DNA from 2 places in the Alteromonas lipotrueae genome. Region 1 is predicted to be linked to the other one. Evidence: predicted binding sites of a transcription regulator. Region 1 holds the regulator's gene; the other holds the start of a gene.
The links. The regulator LexA, encoded in region 1, represses DNA repair genes until DNA is damaged. The targets are predictions, from matches to a motif close to TACTGTATNNNNATACAGTA.
Positions count from the first base shown of each region.

Region 1 (5,044 bases):
TACCACCACTCGTGAAAATGCGCTGGTTCAATTAAACCTTATTGGGCAGTTTGCAACAGGTGATATTAACCATACCTTACTAACAGGAATGGAGTACGGCAGCCAAGATACAGAAAATGCTCGTCGTGATGCGTTTTTTGCAGACAGTCAAGACGACCAAGTATCCTTCGTGTTTAGCGACCCCCTGGTTATTCCGTCAATGACGCTGACAGATCCGGTAAGAAATCGTGCATCAGACGTCACCTTTACCTCAGCTTTCGTGCAAGATGAAATTAAGCTTAACGAGCATTGGATTGTGGTGGCCGGTCTTCGCTACGATAATTTTGATATCGATGTGGTAGACACTATTGAAGTGGCTAACGGTGCTGACGATGGTAACAGCGGTTTCCTATCTAGTTCTGATTCACAAGTGTCACCCCGTGTTGGCCTAATTTACAAGCCAGCGGAATCTGTTTCGATTTATGCCAGTTACAGCAAATCGTTTTTACCTCGTTCAGGTGACCAATTCCTTTCTCTGTCGCTTACAAGCCAAGCGCTGGAAGCTGAAGAATTTGAAAATAAAGAAATTGGCGTAAAGTGGAATTTCTCTGACTCACTTAGCGTAACAGCAGCGGCATTTGAAGTTGAACGTGAAAATGGCACAGCGCAAGATCCTAACAATCCAGAAGCGTCTATTTTAACCGGCACCGAAACCAAAGGTTTTGAAGTGCAGGTGGTGGGCAAGCTTTCAGAGCGTTGGGTAATAAATGCTGGGTATAGCAACCTTGATGGCGAAGAAATGGGCCGCATTGTAGATGGCGCATTGGCGAACCGTGATTTAGCACAGCTACCAGAACACATGCTGACGTTATGGAACCAATATGAAGTAAACGATAAATGGCGTGTTGCATTAGGCGTGATTTATCAATCTGAGCAGTACGCGTCTTTAAACAATACCGTCGAACTACCTGATTTTGTTCGCGTAGACGCTGCAGTGTATTACGATTACAGCGAAGACATTAAAATTCAGCTAAATGTGGAAAACGTATTCGACGAAGACTATTTCCCATCAGCACATAACGACAACAATATTGCCACCGGCGAGCCGCTTAATGCTCGCGTGAGTTTGCAATATAAATTTTAGTCACGCTGAATAGTAGTGATAGATAAAGCGGCCTTTAATGGTCGCTTTTTTGTTGTGATTTGGCCTGAGTAAAAAACATGCTTTGCAACGCTTAGTGCTTGTCATTTCCTTTTAGGTGTATATACTTACAGGAACTGTATAGACAGACAGGTCTTTTATGCGCCCACTCACAGCAAGACAAACAGAAGTTCTCGAGCTTATAAAAACAACGATGCTCGAAACTGGCATGCCGCCTACCCGTGCAGAAATTGCCCGTCATTTAGGTTTTCGTTCTGCGAATGCCGCTGAAGAACATTTAAAAGCGTTGGCCCGTAAAGGCGTCATCGAAATCCTTCCAGGCACTTCTCGTGGTATTAAACTTAATATTCCTCTTGAAGATGAAGCCCCTGAAGAAGAAGGCCTTCCTCTTATTGGCCGAGTGGCTGCGGGCGAGCCTATTCTAGCGCAAGAGCATATAGAGTCTCATTATAAGGTCGACCCTGCCCTGTTTCAGCCTCACGCCGACTTCTTACTTCGTGTAAGCGGTATGAGTATGAAAGACATTGGTATACTTGATGGTGACTTGTTAGCCGTGCACCGCACGACGGATGTCCATAATGGGCAGGTGGTAGTAGCACGTGTCGATGAGGACGTTACTGTTAAACGCCTTGAAAAGCGTGGCCGCGAAGTATTGCTTCATGCCGAAAATGACGAGTTTTCACCGATTAAAGTCGACTTAGCGTCAGAGCCTTTTTCCATTGAAGGGATTGCCGTTGGTGTTATTCGAAATGCTGATTGGATGTAACCTTTTAGCTATTTAGTAAAGAAAGCGGCTTATAGGCCGCTTTTTTGTATGTTTACCATACCTTGCTTACACAATAATCGTATTTAAGTCTAAGAAATCCCTCAAAAGCCACCAGATACCGCTCCCGCATATTTTCTCCTATTTATGTCACCTTTTTTAGTGCTAACTAGCGCTATTTTAGTCATCTGTTTTGTTTGAAAAACAATCATAAGTGCGTAACTACCTTTTGATTATAAGAAACTTATTGCCAACTTCTATTCGCCCATCTCGTTCAAAATGAGCGTTTCAAACGGGCTCGCTAAATACCCGTGTAACGTCCATGCGCTGTGACGTCATTCACTTCTCTGTCATACCGCGTTGATTAAAAATTAAACGCTGCAATTGTTTTTTCTTAGAAAAGACTAGACTTGTGCGTTTTATTGAGCAATTCTTATACTGTATTTAACAAAATAATAACAATAGCTGTAACTTTGTTTTACAACTAAAGCTAGGCAGTTAAGTTAAAAGTTGGATTTCGAGTATCAGTTGCCAGAAGCGCAGCGCATCTAATGCGTTAATGCTTCTGTTATAACGGAGGTGTTGAGTGAAACGAGTAACGACACAAGCGGCGACACAAGCGACAAAGTGGCTTTACGGGCTTCCACTTTTGCTTACCTCGCCACTACTGTTTGCTGATGCAGCAACGGGCGAAGGCTCTTCCATAAATTTGCGCCGAGGCGCAACAGACATAAGTGGTCAAGTATACGACCTCCATATGTTGATGTTCTTTATCTGTATCGCAATCGCTGTTGCGGTTTTTGGGGTTATGTTTGCCTCAATGTACTTGCACCGTAAATCCAGAGGCGCTAAGCCCGCTCACTTCCATGAAAATGTAAAAGTGGAAATTGCATGGACAGTAGTGCCATTCATCATTCTTATTCTTATGGCTATTCCTGCTGCTAAAACCCTTATTGCGATGGAAGATACCAGTGAACCTGATCTTACCGTTGTCGTTACTGGATCTCAGTGGAAGTGGCATTACCGGTATATGGACAGAGACGTTGAGTTTTATTCGTTAATGGCGACGCAACGAGAGCAAATTGAAAACAAATTCGAAAAAGGCGCGAACTATCTGTTGGAAGTCGACCGTCCGTTGGTGATCCCCACAGGGCAAAAAGTGCGCTTTCTTATCACCTCTGATGACGTTATTCACTCGTGGTGGGTACCGGACTTTGCAGTGAAAAAAGATGCTAATCCTGGGTTTATTAATGAGTCGTGGGCAAAGGTGAACGAGCCAGGTATTTATCGTGGACAGTGTGCCGAGCTTTGCGGAAAAGATCATGGCTTTATGCCGGTTGTGGTCATTGCTAAAGAGCCTGCCGAATTTGATGCTTGGATGAATGAACAAGAAGAAGCAGCTCGCCAAGCGAAAGAAGAAGAGCAACGTCTACTGTCGATGAATATGTCGATGGACGAACTTATGGATGAAGGTAAGCGGGTTTACAACGCCACTTGTGCGGCTTGCCATATGCCTAACGGCGAAGGGTTACCCGGAGTTTTCCCTGCGCTTAAAGGCAGTGAGATGGTACTTGAAGACCAAACTGCACATATTGATATTGTGTTGAACGGTAAAACCGGTACGGCCATGCAGGCGTTCGGAAAAATGTTAAGCCTGAAAGACATTGCGGCTGTGGTGACCTACGAACGAAATGCGTGGGGCAATAACACGGGTGATATGGTGCAGGCTAAAGATGTTAACGCCGTCGTTAATGGGAACTAGGAGTGCGTAATGAGTAAAGCAACTGATGTCATTGCGCCGGATACCTCGGCGCATCACGAAGATCATGACCATCATAGCCATATTCCAAAAGGAATAACCCGATGGTTGTTTACCACTAACCACAAAGATATAGGCACGTTGTATTTATGGTTCGCCTTTATCATGTTTTTGATTGGTGGCGCCATGGCAATGGTGATCCGTGCTGAGCTATTTCAGCCTGGATTACAAATTGTTGAGCCAAACTTCTTTAATCAAATGACGACTGTGCACGGCCTTATCATGGTATTTGGTGCGGTAATGCCAGCCTTTACGGGGCTTGCAAACTGGCTAATTCCTATGATGATAGGTGCACCAGACATGGCGCTGCCGCGAATGAATAACTGGAGTTTTTGGATATTACCTGGCGCCTTTCTTATTTTGCTTAGCTCGCTATTTTTAGAGGGCGGCGGCCCGGCATTTGGTTGGACCTTCTATGCACCGCTTTCTACCACCTACAGTGGTGACTCAACCGCATTGTTTGTGTTCTCGGTACATATCATGGGTATCTCATCCATTATGGGGGCTATTAACGTCATTGTGACCATATTCAACATGCGTGCCCCCGGTATGACGTGGATGAAAATGCCTTTATTCGTGTGGACTTGGCTTATTACTGCTTTCTTGCTTATTGCTGTTATGCCTGTGTTAGCGGGGGCGGTCACCATGGTACTGACGGATAAGTTCTTTGGCACCAGCTTCTTTGATGCAGCAGGTGGTGGTGACCCCGTTATGTTCCAGCATATCTTTTGGTTCTTTGGGCACCCTGAGGTGTACATCATGATATTGCCGGCCTTCGGTATTATCTCTCAAATTGTCCCTACGTTTTCCCGTAAGAAGCTGTTTGGCTACGCATCAATGGTGTATGCCACCGGCTCTATTGCGCTGTTGTCCTTTGTGGTATGGGCTCACCATATGTTTACCACCGGCATGCCGGTGTATATGGAAATGTTCTTCATGTTTGCCACTATGCTTATATCGGTGCCTACAGGCGTGAAGGTCTTTAACTGGGTGGCGACTATGTGGCGGGGCTCTCTAACCTTTGAAATGCCCATGATGTTTGCCATTGCGTTTATCGTATTGTTTACCATTGGCGGCCTGTCAGGATTAATGCTGGCCATCGTGCCGGTGGACTTCCAATACCACGATACCTATTTCGTGGTCGCACATTTCCATTACGTTCTGGTCACCGGTGCCATCTTCTCGATTATGGCTGCGGTGTATTATTGGTTACCCAAGTGGACAGGGAAAATGTACGACACGGCGCTAGCAAAATGGCATTTCTGGTGCTCACTAGTGTCGGTAAATGTGTTGTTCTTCCCGATGCACTTTGTGGGGCTGG
Region 1 is NZ_JAESDJ010000009.1:75,442-80,485, forward strand. It holds gene KYS23_RS13470 (TonB-dependent receptor) at 1-1,123, shown strand, start outside; gene lexA (transcriptional repressor LexA) at 1,281-1,907, shown strand; gene coxB (cytochrome c oxidase subunit II) at 2,491-3,666, shown strand; gene ctaD (cytochrome c oxidase subunit I) at 3,676-5,044, shown strand, end outside.

Region 2 (5,044 bases), on a different contig from region 1:
ATGAGGATAAACCTTTTTATGCTCTGTTAGACGAAATTTGGCAGTATGAGCTAAGTGTTTCTCCGCTTCTCGCGTCGAGACAAGGTAATAGTTCGCAAAATAACAAGCTACCCGATATTTCACCAGAAGGGTTGGCAACGCAAGATCAACAATGGCAAGCGTATCGTAAAGCGTTAAAGGCGTATTCTAAGGAAAACCTATCTGATGAAGCGTTTATTTCCCTACTTATGCAGCAATATCGGCTAGAGAACTATATTAGCCAATATCACTTCCGCGCTTATCTTATCCCCATAAACTCCGAATACGGTTTTCATGGTGCCATGGCATCATTGCCAAATTTATCCACGTTTAAAACTGTGGAGGATTACCAAGCATATATATCTCGTTTGCATGCACTTAAACCCTACTTTGAACAGCAAATTGTCTATATGCGTCAAGGCCTAGAAGAAGGTTATACTCAACCTAAGGTTGTTTTAGAAGGCTTTGAAAACGCTGTAGCCGCCTATATTGTGGATGATGCAACTAAGAGCGGCTTCTACAAGCCATTTCTCCAGTTTTCCAAACACATTGATACTTCACAACAAGCAGCGTTGAAGCAACAAGGCCAAAAAGCTATCGCCACCAGCGTAATGCCAGCTTACCAAGCATTTTATGACTTTATGGTTGATGAGTATATTCCTGGCGCCCGAGCCGCCATTGCTGCTAACGAGTGGCCTGATGGCAAAGCTTATTACGCTAATCGCGCTAAGCATTACACTACAACAGATATAAGCCCCGAAGACATTCACACCCTTGGCTTAAAAGAAGTGAAGCGCATTCGCGCTGAAATGCAAAGCGTAGTAGATAGCCTTAATTTCGATGGCAGTATTGATGAATTCATTACCTTTTTGCGTGAAGACCCACAATTTTATGCCACCAGCGCAGAAGAGCTGCTTAAAGAAGCCTCTTTTATTGCAAAAAAAATGGATGCAAAATTACCTTCGCTATTTGAATACTTGCCTCGCACACCTTATGGTGTAGCGTCGGTTCCCGATAGTATCGCCCCTAAGTACACCACGGGTCGTTATATTCATCCAAGTCGTGACGATCAGCCTGGTTACTATTGGGTAAATACTTATGCACTAGATAAGCGCCCGCTTTATGCCCTTCCAGCACTTACATTGCACGAAGCAGTACCTGGGCATCATTTACAAATATCTTTAGCGGCGGAATTAGAAAACTTACCCATGGTTCGTCGTAACACTTATATTTCGGCCTTTGGTGAAGGTTGGGGTTTGTATTCTGAATTCTTAGGAATTGAAGCGGGAATCTATGAAGACCCCTATGATAATTTCGGCCGCTTAAGCTATGAAATGTGGCGCGCGTGTCGTCTTGTAGTAGATACCGGCATGCACACCATGGGATGGAGCCGAGATAGAGCCATTGATTTTATGATGTCCAATACGGCTTTGTCAGAGCACAATGTGAATACTGAGATTGACCGATATATATCATGGCCTGCTCAAGCCCTATCCTATAAAATTGGTGAAATTAAGATAAAGGCGCTGCGTGAAAGAGCTGAGGTTGCACTAGGCCAGCATTTCAACGTACGTAAATTTCACCGAGCAGTATTGGAAAATGGCTCTGTACCTTTATTCATATTAGAGCAAAAAATTAATCAATTCATAGAAGAACAAAAGGCGGCAATGTAATGATATTTGCATTTGGGATCATAGGGCTGCTTGTCCTGTTTTTGATTTATCTAGCGCTTCGTGTGCAAACACTACAACGAGAACTTACGCTTACACGCTCATCAGCAAAACAAAATGGCAATAAAGTTAATCATGCCTATAGAAACTTAGTGCTAGTGACAGATGCGTTAGAAAAAGCGTATGCAGCTCGCATTGAAAGTGCTTACAAAAGTCGCTTGATAAGTCAGCAACAACATACTGCTCTTATGCCGCTTATGCATAACTTCTCAAGTATCGTAATGGCTTGCTGTGAAAAAGGCGCTACGCTAGAAGAAGCATTAGACTCTGCATTAAGCAGCACCGATGTATCGCAAAGCGATGTACGAGACGTGATTAAAGAAATGCCTGGCCCCATTCGTATGGCATGGTCTAAAAATAGCGCTGATGGCTTTATCGCGGCCTGCCAATTAATTACTAGTTCGGTTGGCGGTAACACTAAAAAAAGCCCTGCCAGTAGCGATTCCAGCACAGCATAAAAATTTGAGTAACTTTTTCAGATAGTTAGATGTCTTCTCAGATTTAACTATTCGCCTCATCTTGAAAAGACAAGCCTCTACACTATAATACTGTACACATATACAGTATTATAGTGTTATGAATATTCCTACATCACCCATTAATGAAACTCGTTCTAAAGCGGCGCTTTTTGATAAGCACCCTCATATATGGCGAGCCCGAGAGAAGCCTGTAAGCGAAAACAAATTTTTGCTGGGTGCTCGTGTTTTAGATGAAGCCCTGCACGGTGGTATCGCTACTTCCGGAGTAGTAAGAATTGCGTCATTAACCGGTATTGGGGAAATCACACTTTTTAAACAGGTTTTGACTACGCATCGGGCGCACAAACTGCGTGTATTTATAAAACCTCCAGCTCAGCTCCAAGCGCCTTGGTTAAGCAACTTAGGCGTAGACCTAGAACAAGTCATCGTTGTGCTTCCAAAAACAGACCAAGAAGCCTTGTGGGCAGCAGAGCAATGCTTAAAAAGTGCTGCTTGTCACTGTGTATTGCTTTGGAATAATACCATGGAAGCAAAAGCAGCTCGGCGTTTGCAAGTGGCTGCATCGCATAACGATACACTTTGCTTACTGTTTACCTCCCCTCATCACCAAGGGGCTTCTTTTCCTATTACTCTCGACTTAACTCTGCATATTCGTGATGCGAAATTGGTTGTTAACATCATTAAACAACGTCATGGATGGCCCGTTTCCGATATAGTCATCCCTCATTCATGGACCCCTAACAACCACGCTATTCAAGCAGCCATGCAAAATAATAAGAAAACCGAGCCAGCATTACACTCGGTGATTTAATCATGCTATGGGCTTATTTTTACTGTTATCAGTTAACCCTTGATGCCTATAAAAAAGATGGTGGCTTTACCGACTGTGAAACTCCCGCTGTGGTTTATCACGAACAAGGCAATCAAGTAGTACAAGCTAATTCGCAGGCTATTAAAGAAGGTGTTGAATGCGGCCAAGGGCTTGCACAAGCCGCTGCGCTCTGCCCTCACGTACACATTCTAGCGTTTAATCGTGAAGCCGAGAAAGAGACGCTTCTATTTCTTGCACATCGGATATACCCACTCGCATCAGATATTGTAATTGACTCTCACAACGCCATTGCTATTCGATTAGACAATTTACTGCAGTATTACGGTGGCCTTGACGCTTTATGGCATGTACTTATAAACGAACTACATTCTGCGGGTATTCATTTTTACTTCTCGACAGCATGGGGGGTGGAGGCAGCTCGTCTTCTCGCTCACAATAAAACAAACAGTTATACCGATAATAAAGAAAGCATAACATTGCTATTGTCACGGTGTAAGCTAGAGCAAACCTCGCTTGATTCAAAAACCATTGCCACACTTGCCAAGGTAGGAGTTAGGCAGGTAGGTCAACTACTTAAGCTTCCTATTCATGAACTTGGACAGCGCTTCTCAAACGATACGATTCGCTATTTAACCGCCCTGCGGGGGGAAACCTTTCCCAAATACGTTTTATTCAGGCCTTCGATAAGTTTTCAGCAAACGAAAACGCTATCGTTTGAAGTGGAAAACACTCAACACTTATTGCCGAGTATTAAAACCCTGCTAGTTACGTTAGAGCACTACTTACGCGCACGAAATTTACTCACCTCATCTATTCTTTTTCAGGTGCACTTTAGAGAAGAAGAGCCCTTATCAATAGAGGTTAATGGGGCTATGCCTTTTGCAACACAAAAGGACTGGTTGGCGCTGGTTGAACTTAAAGTTGAGACTCTTCTGCTGCCAGAACCCGCCGTTGCTATATCCCTAACCTGCCAGCAATTCGAGCCCATTGAAAATGATGGAAACGATTTATTTTCCCATCGATTTACCACCGTGGCACAAAAGCAACTTATTGGAAAATTAAAAGCCAAATTAGGCGATGACAGTACGCTTCATCCTAAGGCGGGAAACAGCCATGCGTTTGAAGGCATGACAGTAAATCAAGTAGAGGAAACTACACCTGCTTATACCGCTGATATGGCTCCTGCGTTCTTGTTTCTACAGCCTATGCCCTTAAACCTAGCGACACGTATTTGCTTTGGCCCTATACGACTTCAGACACAGTGGTGGAGTGGTACTGCCAGCAAAAAAGATTATTTTATAGCCGAAACTAGTCACGGTGTGCGCTTGTTAGTCTTTAAAGATGCTAAAGCCTGTTGGTGGACACAAGGCGTATACAGCTAATGTATAGCGAGCTTTTTTGTCAAAGCCACTACAGCTTTTTAACAGGAGCATCTTCTCCTGCACAGTTAGTGACTACCGCCTCTTTTCTTGGATACGAAGCGTTAGCGATTACCGATGAATGTTCTGTAGCGGGCGTGGTGCGAGCTTATGCTGAAATAAAACAGCAAAAACTCCCTATTAAGCTCATTATCGGCAGCTATTTTCGCTTCGATGATGCATTGTCTTTTGTATTACTCTGCCCCAATAAAGCGGCATATACCGAACTTTGCCGCATAGTTACTAATGCCAGAAGGCGCAGCCAAAAAGGTGAGTATCAACTTGCAGAATGGGATTTGCGGACGATACGTCACTGCACGCTTATTTGGATACCCAGTACGCAGGAAGAAAAAGATAATTACTGGGCGACTTGGCTAACCAGCCTACCCAATATCAAAACATACATAGGTGCTCAACGTTTACTTGATGGTTATGACCATCGCCGATTTGCGACTTACACACAACTACAGGAAAAATTTGAGTTTCCTATTCTTGCTTGTACTGGCGTGCTTATGCACCATACGGATAACCTTCCACTTCAACATGTTCTTCATGCCACCCAAGCGC
Region 2 is NZ_JAESDJ010000021.1:41,397-46,440, forward strand. It holds gene KYS23_RS19170 (DUF885 domain-containing protein) at 1-1,691, shown strand, start outside; gene KYS23_RS19175 (hypothetical protein) at 1,691-2,206, shown strand; gene imuA (translesion DNA synthesis-associated protein ImuA) at 2,325-3,038, shown strand; gene KYS23_RS19185 (Y-family DNA polymerase) at 3,041-4,441, shown strand; gene KYS23_RS19190 (error-prone DNA polymerase) at 4,441-5,044, shown strand, end outside.
Region 2: a site for LexA is predicted at 2,295-2,314, ahead of imuA (translesion DNA synthesis-associated protein ImuA). Genes of this name have one in related genera too.